3 regions of the Kitasatospora dryopteridis genome follow, and region 1 is predicted to be linked to each of the others. Evidence: riboswitches for the same ligand, from Rfam matches in the RefSeq annotation. Region 1 holds a riboswitch; each other region holds the start of a gene.

What was found. Region 1 has a riboswitch for S-adenosylmethionine ahead of thrC (threonine synthase). Riboswitches for the same ligand answer to the same signal wherever they lie in the genome.
Region 2: it holds a riboswitch for S-adenosylmethionine, as region 1 does, so the genes downstream of both, ACQ614_RS10460 (aminotransferase class V-fold PLP-dependent enzyme) here and thrC (threonine synthase) in region 1, are expected to answer to the same signal.
Region 3: it holds a riboswitch for S-adenosylmethionine, as region 1 does, so the genes downstream of both, ACQ614_RS06080 (IclR family transcriptional regulator) here and thrC (threonine synthase) in region 1, are expected to answer to the same signal.

Annotation. Positions count from the first base shown of each region.
Region 1 covers NZ_CP192749.1:4,445,658-4,450,068, reverse strand. Annotated here, with positions in the region: gene groL (chaperonin GroEL) at 1-13, opposite strand, end outside; gene ACQ614_RS20335 (cold-shock protein) at 334-540, opposite strand; gene ACQ614_RS20330 (ubiquitin-like small modifier protein 1) at 1,164-1,442, opposite strand; gene thrC (threonine synthase) at 1,474-2,751, opposite strand; SAM riboswitch class I at 2,769-2,898, opposite strand; gene ACQ614_RS20320 (glucosyl-3-phosphoglycerate synthase) at 3,036-4,040, shown strand; gene ACQ614_RS20315 (alpha,alpha-trehalose-phosphate synthase (UDP-forming)) at 4,102-4,411, shown strand, end outside.
Region 2 covers NZ_CP192749.1:2,302,251-2,306,661, reverse strand. Annotated here, with positions in the region: gene ACQ614_RS10470 (hypothetical protein) at 128-553, shown strand; gene trpD (anthranilate phosphoribosyltransferase) at 686-1,759, shown strand; SAM riboswitch class IV at 1,959-2,076, shown strand; gene ACQ614_RS10460 (aminotransferase class V-fold PLP-dependent enzyme) at 2,126-3,496, shown strand; gene ACQ614_RS10455 (Lrp/AsnC ligand binding domain-containing protein) at 3,650-3,931, opposite strand; gene ACQ614_RS10450 (rhomboid family intramembrane serine protease) at 3,928-4,411, opposite strand, start outside.
Region 3 covers NZ_CP192749.1:1,344,955-1,349,365, forward strand. Annotated here, with positions in the region: gene ACQ614_RS06070 (phospholipase) at 1-690, opposite strand, end outside; gene ACQ614_RS06075 (class I SAM-dependent methyltransferase) at 842-1,621, opposite strand; gene ACQ614_RS06080 (IclR family transcriptional regulator) at 1,734-2,447, opposite strand; SAM riboswitch class I at 2,644-2,786, opposite strand; gene ACQ614_RS06085 (XdhC family protein) at 3,101-4,288, opposite strand; gene ACQ614_RS06090 (SRPBCC family protein) at 4,281-4,411, opposite strand, start outside.

The DNA.
Region 1 (4,411 bases):
TGATCTTGGCCATCTGAAGTGGTCCTCCGGGACACGGTCGACTGCTCGGACCAGAGGTGCCCGCGACGGACGGCCCTGTGAGCGGGGGTCCTTTCCCCTACCGCTCGCCGGGGCCTCACCGACCCGGTCCGCTTGTCACTCTCATGCTGTGAGTGCTAACGCCAATGATTAGCACTCACAGGTGGCGAGTGCAAGCCCGATCGCCGTGTCCCCGCGGACCGGCCGTACCGGTTCCGGACACGACGCAGGCCCGTACGACGTGTCGTACGGGCCTGTCGCGAAGAAACCGCCGACCAGCTCGTGACGAGCCGAGGGCTCCGCAGGTTTCGAAGGTCAGCCCGCGGCGGCACGAACCATGTCCGCCTGCGGCCCCTTCTGCCCCTGGGAGATCTCGAACTCGACCCGCTGGCCCTCTTCGAGGGTGCGGTAGCCGTCCATCTGGATCGCGCTGTAGTGGACGAACACGTCCGCACCACCGTCGACCGCGATGAAGCCGTAGCCCTTCTCCGCGTTGAACCACTTGACGGTGCCCTGAGCCATTCCGAACTCCCCTTGTGCTGTGCTGGCCATTCACGGGTCCGCAGTCTTTGCGGGCCCAGGTCCGGTGGGCCTGCCCGAGGGAACCCCCCCTGGGCGCAGCCCTGCACGCCGCAGACCACCGCCCGCGGCCCTTCAACGGGTCCGGCGGACGGGTGAATGCGTCGACCGCGGCTGAATGTATCCGGACAGGAGCCCTGTGCAACAGGGCCAACTTCATGGAAATCCCGGGCCATGACAAGGGATATGACGGGATGAAAGCGGCGGATCTCGGCAATTCACGCCGGACATAACGGGCAGAAAACGACATATTGCCGTATGAATTCTGACACTTGCCTGACAGGTTCGTCCCCGTGCCGTCCGTGCCCCGTCTCAGCGGGCGGACGTGGCCGTCGATCGGCCCCTGAGCGCTGCGCACACGATCCGACCGGTCGGCCGGGCTGCGGAATTCCGGGTATTGCGGCTGATCAGGGCGGGCGGCGCGGAGGGGAGCACTGCCACGGCCGAACTCTACTCCCCGTCAGGCGGTGGTATTTCCACCCGGCACGGCGAGAGCCGCCGCCGGGACCGGAAAATCGGGTTCCGGTCCCGGCGGCGGCTCTCCGCTTCCCGTCTCGGACGGGCCGTCAGCAGCCGCCGGCCACCGCGGGGATGATCGACACCGAGGCGCCGTCCTTGACCGCGGTCTCCAGGCCGTCGGCGAAGCGCACGTCGTCGTCGTTCACGTAGACGTTGACGAAGCGGCGGAGCTTGCCGGCGTCGTCCAGGATGCGGGCGGAGATGCCGGTGTGGTTCTGCTCCAGGTCCGCGATGACCGCGGCCAGGGTGTCGCCCTCGGCGGTCACCTCGGCGGAGCCGCCGGTGTAGGTGCGCAGGATGGTCGGGATGCGGACGGTGGCGCTCATGCGGTGCTCCTTGCGGACGGGGGTGGGCTGCTTAGACGAGGCCGGCGGCGCGGAAGGACTCCAGCGTCGGGCGGATGGTGGCGGTCAGACCGGCGTCGGCGACCGCGTCGAGGGTCTTCAGGCCGTCGCCGGTGTTGATCGCGACGGTCTCCTTCGACGGGTCCAGCTGCCCGGTCTCGACCAGCTTCTTGAGGACGCCGACGGTCACGCCGCCCGCGGTCTCGGCGAAGATGCCCTCGGTGCGCGCCAGCAGCTTGATGGCGGCCACCACCTCGGCGTCGGTGACGTCCTCGACGGCACCACCGGTACGGCGAGCGATGTCCAGCACGTACGGGCCGTCGGCCGGGTTGCCGATCGCCAGCGACTTGGCGATGGTCTGCGGCTTGACCGGGCGGATCACGTCGTGGCCGGCCTTGAAGGCGGCGGAGACCGGGGAGCAGCCCTCGGCCTGGGCGCCGAAGATCCTGTAGGGGCGGTCCTCGACCAGGCCGAGCTTGATCAGCTCCTGCAGGCCCTTGTCGATCTTGGTGAGCTGGGAGCCCGACGCGATCGGGATCACGATCTGCTCCGGCAGCCGCCAGCCGAGCTGCTCGCAGATCTCGAAGGCCAGCGTCTTGGAGCCCTCGCCGTAGTACGGGCGGAGGTTGACGTTGACGAAGCCCCAGCCCTCGCCGGCCGGGTCGCCGATCAGCTCGGAGCAGAAGCGGTTCACGTCGTCGTAGTTGCCGTCGATGCCGACCAGGGCGCCTCCGTACACACCGGCCATGACGATCTTGCCCTGCTCCAGGTCGTGCGGGATGAACACGCAGGACTTGAATCCGGCCCGGGCCGCGGCCGCGCCGACCGCGCCGGCCAGGTTGCCGGTGGAGGAGCAGGAGAGCGTGGTGAAGTCGAAGGCGCGGGCGGCCTCGATGGCGCAGGCCACCACCCGGTCCTTGAAGGAGTGCGTGGGGTTGCCCGAGTCGTCCTTGACGTGCAGCTGGGCGGTGAAACCGAGCTCGCGGCCGAGGTTGTCGGCCTTCACCAGCGGGGTCCAGCCGGGGTTCAGGTTGGGCTTGCCGGCCACGTCCGCGGGCACCGGCAGCAGCGGGGCGTAGCGCCAGATGCTGGCCGGGCCGGCCTCGATCCGCTTGCGGAGCTCCGCGGCGTCGTAGCCGGAGTAGTCGTAGGCGATCTCCAGCGGGCCGAAGCACTCGAGACAGGCGAAGCTCGGGCCGAGCGGGAAGCGGGTGCCGCACTCGCGACAGGAAAGCGCTGCGGCCGGACCGAGATCGACGGCGGCAACGGGTGCAGGGGTAGCGGTAGCCATGGTGGCGGAGGCCTCTCTCCTCATCTTCCCCGTGACGCGGTTGCGCCACAGGCCGGAATTGGCACCTGTCCCGCGGGCCTGCGACCGCCGCGCGAGAAGGTTGCCGGGACGTCAACGGGCCGTTCCCTCAGTCCCTCTGGATGAGCTCTGTGAAGTTGTGTGTCGTGCGCTGCGGCGACCCCGGCGTGCGAAGGCTCGATCGCAGTACGAAGACTGTATCCGAAGGCCCGGGCGCCGAGAGGTTGCGTCCGATCCGCGAGATGGAAGTTGCGAGGAGCGAGACCGTGACCGAGTTGCCCCGTCCCGACGTCCTCCCGGAGGTGGCGTCCTGGCTGCGTCGCCGCTCCTGGACGGCGGCCGACCGCCCCCTGGAGCGGCTGCTCGCCGCCAAGCGGGCGGCGGGCCGGGCCGGCACCGTCAGCGTCGTCCTGCCCGCACTCGACGAGGAACCGACCGTCGGGGAGATCGTCGCCACCGTCCGCGAGGAGCTGATGGAGCGCCACCCCCTGGTCGACGAACTGGTGGTGGTCGACTCCGGCTCGGTCGACCGGACCGCCGAGACCGCCCGCGCGGCCGGCGCCCGCGTGGTGCACAGGGACGACGTACTCCCCCGGCTCGCGGCGGCCCCCGGCAAGGGCGAGGTGCTCTGGCGCTCGCTGCTGGTGACCACCGGCGAGATCGTCTGCTTCGTCGACGCCGACCTGCGGGAGTTCGACCCGGCCTTCGTCTCCGGCATCGTCGGCCCGCTCCTCACCGACCCCGGGATCCAGCTGGTCAAGGCGATGTACGACCGTCCGCTGGAGACCGAGGGGGCGGTGGTGCCGGCCGGCGGCGGACGGGTAACCGAGCTGGTCGCCCGGCCGCTGCTCAACCTGCACTGGCCGCAGCTGGCCGGCTTCGTCCAGCCGCTCGGCGGCGAGTACGCGGCGCGCCGTTCGCTGCTGGAGCGGCTGCCCTTCCCGACCGGGTACGGGGTGGAACTCGGCCTGCTGGTGGACGCCCTGGAGGAGGTCGGCCTGGACGCGCTGGCCCAGGTCGACGTCGGGGTGCGGCACCACCGCCACCAGGACGGCCAGGCGCTCGGGCGAATGGCCGCCACGATCTACCGCACCGCCCTGGAGCGGCTCGACCGCGCCCACCGGCTGAAGGCCGGCGAGGACCTCGTCCACCCGCTGCTCACCCAGTTCAGCCGGGACCCGGGCACCCGCGGCTTCACCGCGCACACCCACGAGGTCACCGCCCTGGAACGCCCGCCGATGCGGACCGTCCCCGAGTACCGGGACCGCTGAGCGCAGCCCGCGCAGGACTTCGAATGGTTTGCCGCGGCGGTCCCGCGGCAAGCTAGGGGATATGGCCGATCTCGCGTTCGAACGTACGCAGCAGTCCGGCGCCGCCCCCGTCCTGGTGGCCTCGAACCGCGGCCCGGTGTCCTTCAGCAGCGGGGACGACGGCACGCTCACCCTGAAGAGAGGCGGTGGCGGCCTGGTCTCCGGGCTGTCCGCGATCGACGACCCCTCGGCGGTCTGGGTCTGCGCCGCCCTCGGCGACGCCGACCGGACGGCCGCCCGGCAGGCCCCGGACGGACGGCTCGACCTCGCCGGCCACGACGTGGGCGGACAGGCCGTCCGGATGCTGGACATCGAGCCCGGCACCTTCGCCC
Region 2 (4,411 bases), 2.1 Mb from region 1:
GAGATCGCGTCAGGGGCTCACCGGAAGCCGCCCTCCGGAGTAGCATCCGAAGACGGACGTGGCCCGGATCACACTGGGCCGTTCGGCGCGGCACATATAAGAGGACGAGCACCCGGGAGCAGGGCCCATGGCGCACACGACCGACGAGACGCTCACCGTTCTCGTCTACAGCGACAACCGCAACACCCGCGAGCAGGTGACCCTGGCACTCGGCCGCAGGCCCGCCGCGGACCTCCCGGCCGTGGAGTACCTGGAGTGCGCGACCACTCCGGCCGTGCTGCGCGCCCTGGAGAAGGGCGGCATCGACCTGTGTGTGCTCGACGGCGAGGCCGTCCCGGCCGGCGGCCTCGGCCTCACCCGCCAGCTCAAGGACGAGATCTACGGCTGCCCGCCCGTCCTCGTGCTGATCGGCCGGCCGCAGGACTCCTGGCTCGCCGCCTGGAGCCGCGCCGACGCCGCCATCGCCCAGCCCGTCGACCCGGTGGCCCTCGCCGAGGCCGCGGCCACCCTGCTCCGCGCCCGGATCGCCAAGCGGACGCCCGCCCACCACTGACCGGGCACGCGGCGACCACCCGTCTCACCAGGAGAGAAGGGACGGCGGGATCGGCGCGGCCGCCCGCCGCCGCTCGCTAGGCTGACTCCGTCCCCTGTATCGGCGCACTACCGATGAGAGCTGGAGTCGGCCATGGTGAACGTGAACCCTGCGAACGGCGGCGAGGACCCCGTGCAGGTGGTCCGCACCTGGCCGGACGTCCTGTCGGCACTGCTGCGCGGCGAGGACCTCGCAGAGGCGGACACCGCCTGGGCGATGGACCAGATCATGAGCGGCGAGGCCTCGCCCGTCCAGGTGGCCGGCTTCATGGTCGCGCTGCGGGCCAAGGGCGAGACCGTCGAGGAGATCGCCGGCCTGGTCGACGCGATGTACGCGCACGCCGAACCGCTGCACATCCCCGGCCCCGCCGTCGACATCGTCGGCACCGGCGGCGACCGCGCCAAGACCGTCAACATCTCCACCATGTCCGCGATCGTCGCGGCCGCGGCCGGTGCCAAGGTCGTCAAGCACGGCAACCGGGCCGCCTCCTCGGCCTCCGGCTCCTCCGACGTCCTGGAGAAGCTCGGCATCAGCCTCGACCTCGGCGCCCGGCGGGTCGCGGAGGTCGCCGAGGAGGTCGGCCTCACCTTCTGCTTCGCCGCGAAGTTCCACCCCGCGATGCGGCACGCGGCCACCGCCCGGGCCGGCCTCGGCGTGCCCACCGCCTTCAACATCCTCGGCCCGCTGACCAACCCGGCCCGGGTCACCTCGCACGCCGTCGGCTGTTTCGACACCCGCCTCGCCGGGCTGATCGCCGGCGTCCTCGCCCGCCGGGGCGCCTCCGCCCTGGTCTTCCGCGGCGACGACGGCCTCGACGAACTCACCGTCTGCACCACCTCGCACGTGTGGATCGTCAAGGACGGCACCATCACCGAGACCTCCTTCGACCCTCGGGACGTCGGGCTGGAGCTCGCCGGGATCGAGGCGCTGCGGGGAGCGGACGCCGAGTTCAACGCCGGCGTCGCACGGCGGCTGTTCGCCGGCGAGAAGGGGCCCGTCCGGGACGCCGTCCTGCTCAACACGGCCGCCGCACTCACCGCACTCGACCTCACGGACGCCCCGCTCACCGAGCAGCTCGCGGCCGGCATGGAGCGGGCGGCCGCCGCCATCGACTCGGGCGCTGCCGAGGCCACGCTCGAGCGCTGGGCCGAGGCGACCAGCAAGTAGGGCGAGCCGGGACTGCTGAGTGGCAAGCCACTGAGGGGCGCGTGGGGGCACCTCCCGGCCGAAGGCCGGGGGAGAACTGCGCGAGGCGGGAGGTGCGGACCGTTGCCTTCCGAGTCGCGCAGATCCCCGCGCCCCTTTGGTGGTTGGCGCCGGGTGTCGGGTTGACCGGTGTCGCCGGGGTCACCTAGAGTCCTCGACAGGTCATGAGTGGCAGCGTCAAGCCCCAGCTTGCTGTCCGGCAACCCTCCGTCCGTGGCGGGGTGCCCTGGGTGAGGACCGGGCCGTGCGGCAGACCGTCCGCGTGGCAAGCGCGGACTTCCGGCGATGCATCCCCGGGGTCCCCACCCCGTGAAGGAGTGCATCCTCATGTCGCTGTCCACCCGGATCTGCGCCCCCCTCGCCGTCCTCGGCCACGACGTCCAGGTCCCGCTCGCCACCGGTGAGAAGGTCGGCTACGCCGCCCTCGACTACGCCGCCAGCGCCCCCGCCCTGCAGCGCGTCTGGGACGACATCGCCGCCTACGCCCCCTACTACGGCAGCGTCCACCGCGGCGCGGGCTACCTCTCGCAGCTCTCCACCGACCTGTTCGAGCAGAGCCGCCGCACCGTCGCCGACTTCCTCGACCTGCGAGAGGACGACCAGGTGGTGTTCACCCGCGCGACCACCGACTCGCTCAACCTGCTGGCCGGCGCGGTGCCCGCCGGCACCCGCGTCTACGCCTTCGAGACCGAGCACCACGCCTCCCTGCTGCCCTGGCGGCACGCCGGTCTGACGGTGGAGTACCTCCGGGCCCCGCGCTCCCGCGCAGAGGCGGTCGCCGCCCTCGACGCCGCGCTCGCCGCGGGCACCCCGGACGGCCCGCGCCTGCTGTGCGTCACCGGGGCGTCCAACGTCACCGGCGAGCTGTGGCCGATCGCCGAGCTCACCGAGACCGCCCACCGGCACGGCGCCCGGGTCGTCCTGGACGCCGCCCAGCTCGCCCCGCACCACCGGCTGTCGGTCCGTGAACTCGGCGTGGACTGGGTCGCGTTCTCCGGCCACAAGCTGTACGCGCCGTTCGGCGCCGGCGTGCTCGCCGGGCGCAGCGACTGGCTGGACGCGGCCGAGCCGTACCTGGCCGGGGGCGGCGCCAGCCGTACGGTGGCCCGGGAGGCGGACGGCTCGGTGGCGGTGGAGTGGCACAGCGGTCCGGCCCGGCACGAGGCCGGTTCGCCGAACGTGATCGGCGCCTACGCGATCGCCTCGGCCTGCCGGGCGCTGGCCGAGGCCGGGTTCGACGCGCTGGAGGCGCGCGAGCAGGCGCTGGTCGAGCGGCTGACCGACGGGCTGGCCGCGATCCCCGAGGTCCGGGTGCTCAACCTGTTCGGCGAGGGCTCGGCCCGGGTCGGGGTGCTGTCCTTCGTCGTCCGCGGCTGGAACAGCTCGCACTTCTCGGCGGCGCTCTCCGCCGAGTACGGGATCGGCGTGCGGGACGGCCTGTTCTGCGCGCACCCGCTGGTGCGGACCCTGCTCGGCGGGGAGGAGGCCGCGCCCTCCGAGTGCGGTGCGCCGGAGCCCTCGCTGCCCGGGGAGCGGAGCCTGAACGCGATCCGGGTCAGCTTCGGCGCGGGCACTCCGGTGGAGCACGTGGACCGCTTCCTGGCCGCCGTCCGCGAGCTGGTCACCGACGGCGCCCGCTGGACCTACCGCAACGAGGGCGGCCGCTGCGTTCCCGCCACCTCGGCGCCCAGGGCATGAGCGTCACCACCAGGGGCGCGGGGAACTGCGCAATTCGGATGCGGGCCACCGTACGAATCAGGGGTCTGCCGATTTCTCACGGCGGCCCACTCCCTGATTGCGCAGTTCCCCGCGCCCCTGAATCAACCGCCCCCTGGGTGGTTGCCCCTCTTACTACTCGTCGAGGCCGAGGGCGAAGGCTGCCTCGAGGTCGTGCTGGGAGTAGGTGCGGAAGGCGATCTGGGTCTCGGTGTGCTCGACGCCCGGCACCTTGTTGACCTGACCCGGGATCACCTCGGCGAGGTCCTCGTGCCGGCGCACCCGGACCATCGCCACCAGGTCGTAGCTGCCGGTCACCGAGTAGACCTCGCTGACGCCCTCGATCGCGGCGATCGCCTCGGCGATCTCGGGGATCCGGTCGACGCTGGTCTTGATGAGGACGATCGCGGTGATCACTCTTCGGCTCCTGTGTGTGGGGTACGGCTCAGCGTATCGGCCGTCGGCCGGGCCCGTCTGCCCTGCCGGAGGCCCGCCGCCCACACCGCCAGCCAGCCCGCGCTGAAGCCGATGACGTGCACCAGGTACGCAACCCCGGGCACCGCCGGGCCGAGCGGCCACCACTGCAGGGCGAACCACAGGCCGAGCACCAGCCAGGCCGGGAACCGCAGCGGCAGGAAGAGCAGCAGCGGCACCAGGGTGGTCACCCGGGCCCTCGGGTACAGCCGCAGGTAGCCGCCGAGCACCCCGGCGATCGCGCCCGAGGCGCCGACCAGTGCGCGCGCCGACTCCGCGGAGTCGGCCTCGGCCAGCGCCCAGCCGTACGTCGCCAGGTAGCCGACCCCCAGATAGAAGAGGAGGAAGCGCAGCCGGCCGAGGCGCCCCTCCAGGTCGGGGCCGAACACATAGAGGAAGAGGAGGTTGCCGACCAGGTGCAGC
Region 3 (4,411 bases), 3.1 Mb from region 1:
GTTGCCGAATCCCTTGGTGATGTCGCTGTCGCCGTAGTCCATCACCCGGCGACCGGCCGGGATCGCGGAACCCGACCGGTCGAAGGCGGCGCGCACCCGATCGCGGGTCCCGGTCGTCGTCATGCCCTCCAGGGGGCCGAGCCTGCCCTCCAGGCTCTTCCAGCCCCTGCCGCCGACGTCCGGGGTGCTGCCGCCGTGGTACTCGTAGAAGCCGTACAGCACCTGGATCCCGGCAGCCGTCAGCCGCTGCGCCTTGTCGCGCAGGCCGGCGACGCTGCATCCGCGGTTCTGCTGCTCCCCGCAGTAGTTCGGGTCCTTGATGTCCAGCCAGACCAGTGCGAGTCGGCGCCCCGCGCGGGCGTTCGCGAGGATGCGGTCGATCATGCTGTCGAAGCCGGGGCCCAGCCGGGCGTCGCCGGCCGAGGAACAGTCGTGATAGGCGCGCCATTCGTTCGGGTTCCACCAGGCGCACACGTCGATCTCGATGCCGTTGGCGCCGTGGTCGAGCGCGGCGTCCACACCGTCCAGGGTGTCGACCCGGTGGGCGACGGCGTAGATCGCGTGCCGCTGATCGGCCGCTGCCGCCGGGGTCGCGCCGACCGTGCCTGCACCGATGATCCCGCACAGCGCCGCCGCCGTCAGCGCCGGCCGGCGCCGCCGACCGGCGCCGCTCCTGAGCCGAGTGGTCATGGAAGCCCCCCTCTTCTTGTCCGTGTTCAGTCAGTCAATCTCACCGACTGCATGCTGACACGGGCCGCCCGGGCGAGGAGTCGGATCCGGCCACACGTGACACCCCGCATCCTCGCGGCGGTACTGCGGACCCGGACGTCGAGGCGATGCCTCAGAGCCGCCGGACGCGCAGGACGCCGGTCAGCATCGGCAGGGTGAACTCACCGCGGGCGGTCTCCGGTCCGCTCGCGAGGAAGGCGCGGATCCGGCCCAGCGTGGCCTCCCGTTCCCGGTCCGGCATGACCAGCAGCCCCGCGCGGGTCGCGAGTGCCGCCACGAGGGAGTCGGCGGTGCGGCGCTGCCCGTGCGGGAACTCCGCCTGCTCCGGCGAACCGAACCGGGCGGCCCCGCCGGTCTTCGGAAGGTGCATGCCGGCCGTCTCGGCCCGCCAGGCGGCGGGCGTGTCACGGGGGCCGACGGCCGCGCTCCCGCCGACCCGGGCCAGCCCGGCGACCCAGTCGACCCGGTCGTCCAGGACGTTCCACAGACCGGCCAGGACGCCGCCGGGTGCGAGGACCCTGGCGATCTCGGGCCCCGCGACGGCCATGTCGAACCAGTGCATGGCGTTGCCGGCCAGCACCGCATCGACGGAGGCGTCCGGCAGCGGTATCGCCTCGGCGGTACCCGGCAGGGCGCGGACGTCGGGCAGCGAGCGGCGCAGCTCGGCCAGCATCGCCGGGTCGGGCTCGACCGCGACGACCTCGGCACCCAGCACGACCAGCCCTGCGGTCAGCTTGCCGGTACCGGCGCCGAGGTCGAGCACCCGCGGGCCGGGCGCGGGTTCGAGCGCCCAGCGCACCGCGGCCGGCGCATAGTCGGGGCGGTGCTCGGCATAGGCGACCGCCGCCGCACCGAACGACGAGGCGTGAAGCAACCGTTCGTCCTGATCCACACGCTGACGCTACCGATGCCGCCGGCCGTCGGCCAGCCCCGCGAGCCCACCGAACCGGCTGCCGTCCGGCCGGGCTCCGGCGGCTCGAGCCCCACGTGCAGGTGGGAGCCGGTCAGGGGTGCCGCAGGGCTTCGGTGAGGCGGTTGGCGGCCTCGATGACGGCCTGGGAGAGACGCGCGCCGGGGTGACGGGTGAGCCGTTCGATGGGGCCGGAGACCGAGACTGCGGCCACGACCCGGCCGGACGGACCGCGGACGGGCGCGGAGACGGAGGCGACCCCGGGCTCGCGCTCGCCGATGGACTGGGCCCAACCGCGGCGCCGCACGCCGCTGAGGGCGGTGGCGGTGAAGCCGGCGCCCTGCAGGCCGCGGTGGAGGCGCTCGGGCTCCTCCCAGGCGAGCAGGATCTGGGCGGCGGAGCCGACCTTCATGGGGAGGGTGATTCCCACGGGAACCGTGTCGCGCAGCCCGGAGAGGCGCTCGGCGGCGGCCACGCAGATCCGGATCTCGCCCTGTCGGCGGTAGAGCTGGGCGCTCTCACCGGTGACGTCGCGCAGGTGGGTCAGGACCGGGCCGGCCGCGGACAGCAGGCGGTCCTCGCCGACGGCCGCCGAGAGCTCGGCGAGCCGGGGGCCGAGGGCGAACCGGCCCTGCAGGTCCCTGGTGACCAGACGGTGGTGTTCGAGTGCGACGGCGAGCCGGTGGGCGGTGGGCCGCGCCAGGCCGGTGGCGGCCACCAGTCCGTTCAGGGTGACGGGGCCGGCCTCCAGCGTGCCGAGGATCGAGGTGACCTTGTCGAGCACGCCGACGCCGCTCGTGTTCTCCATGGATGGGTACTCCGTCTCAGATCCCGTGAGCGGCGGGCGGGCCTCGCTCACGGACGCTCCGTGCGGGGAGCGGGGGTGGTCAGCGAGGACAGGCCGGAGAAGTCGGCCGATTGCCTGTGCCGGGCACGAGACGGGCACGCGGAGAGACCGGGGCGGGAAGCGCCCGGACGAAGGACAGCACAGAGAGCACCGTGTCTCCTCATCTTTCCCGCGCCACATTGGCGACAGGCCGGAGTTGGCACTGATCCCGGGCGGCGCGGCGCGTACTTCGGACGCCGGGTCGACCGGGGAGTTGCCGGGGCTTCGTAGGGCCGGTCCCTCCACCCCTCTGGATGATTCGCGAGGAACCATACAAGATTTCCCGGGCAGCCCGCCAAACCTCCCCCACCGCCGTGCCCGGTCGACCGATCCGTCGGCGGTGATGCCGCGAAGTGAATGGCCTTGCTGCAAATTGCAGAAACCTCACGCGCCTTGACTTGACGCGCCATCAGGACGGCGGCATCGTCGGTCCCGCGACGTACCCACCGTCCTCGCGGGCCGGGCCCGCCCGTCCGACCGACCGGCGCCCCATCGCATCCCCCACCCACCCTTCACCGGGACTGCCGCAACGCCCCCCACGAGCCGTCGCGCCGGCGGCCGGCCGGGCACGTTGTTCAGCCGGCCTCCACCGGGGCCGGCGGCTGCTCGCCGGCCGCGGTGGCGGTGTGGATCGGGCCGTCGGTCCCGGTGAGCGGCCGACCGGTGCCGCCCCAGCGGGCGGAGATGATCTCGGCGACGACGGAGACTGCCGTCTCCTGTGGCGTGCGGGCACCGAGGTCGAGCCCGGCGGGGGCCGACATCCGGGCCAACTCCCTTTCCTCCAGGCCGGCTTCGCGCAGGCGGGCCAGCCGTTCGCGGTGGGTCCGGCGCGAGCCGAGCGCGCCGATGTACGCCAGCTGCGGCAACCGCAGCGCGGTGGCCAGCAGCGGCACGTCGAACTTGTGGTCATGGGTGAGGACGGCCACCACCGTGCGGCCGTCGATCCGGCCCGCCGCGGCCTCCTCGGCCAGGTACTCGTGCGGCCACCGCACCACGACCTCGTCCGCGTGCGGGAAACGGGAGGCGGTGGCGAACACCGCCCGCGCGTCGCACACCGTGACGCGGTAGCCGAGGAAGGACCCCAACTCGGCGACCGCGGCGGCGAAGTCGATCGCACCGAACACCAGCATGCGCGGCGGTGGGACGAACGACCCCACGAACACGGTCAGTTCGCCGAGCTCGGCGAACTCCTCACCGTCCAGGCAGCGGCCCGCGGTGTCGTAGTGGCGCAGCCCCGTCGTGCCGTGCTCGAGCAGACCGCGGACGTCGAGGCCCACCGCGCGGTCCAGGGCGGCCGAGCCGAGGGTGCCCGAGTCGCGGTCCGGCCAGACGACCAGGCGGCTCCCGAGCGCGCCCGGGCCGCCGTCCGGGCCGGTCACCACGGTGGCCACCGCGACAGGCTCGCCGGCGTCCAACGACGTCACCACGTCCGGCAGTTCGGGGAAGGTCCGGCTGGACACGGGTTCGACGAAGATCTGGATCGTGCCGCCGCAGGTCAGCCCCACCTCGAAGGCGTCGCCGTCGCTCACCCCGTACGACCGCAGCACCGGACGTCCCGAGAGCCGGGCCTCCTCGGCCTCCTCGTACACCGCGCCCTCGACGCAGCCGCCCGAGACGCTGCCGACCACGGTGCCGGAGGCCGACACCGCCATCGCCGCACCCGGCCGGCGGGGCGCGCTCCGGAAGGTGCTGACCACGGTGGCGAGCCCGAAGCTCTCGCCCGCGCGGTACCACCGGTACACCTCGTCCAGGACGTCACGCACGGTGTCCCCCTCGCAGACACCGGCAGACCCGGCGCAGCCGGCGCGCGACCCCCAGCAGGATCAACCCGGCGAGGGCGATCGACACCAGGCGCTTGGCCACCGGCCCGCGGGCCACGGCGAGCA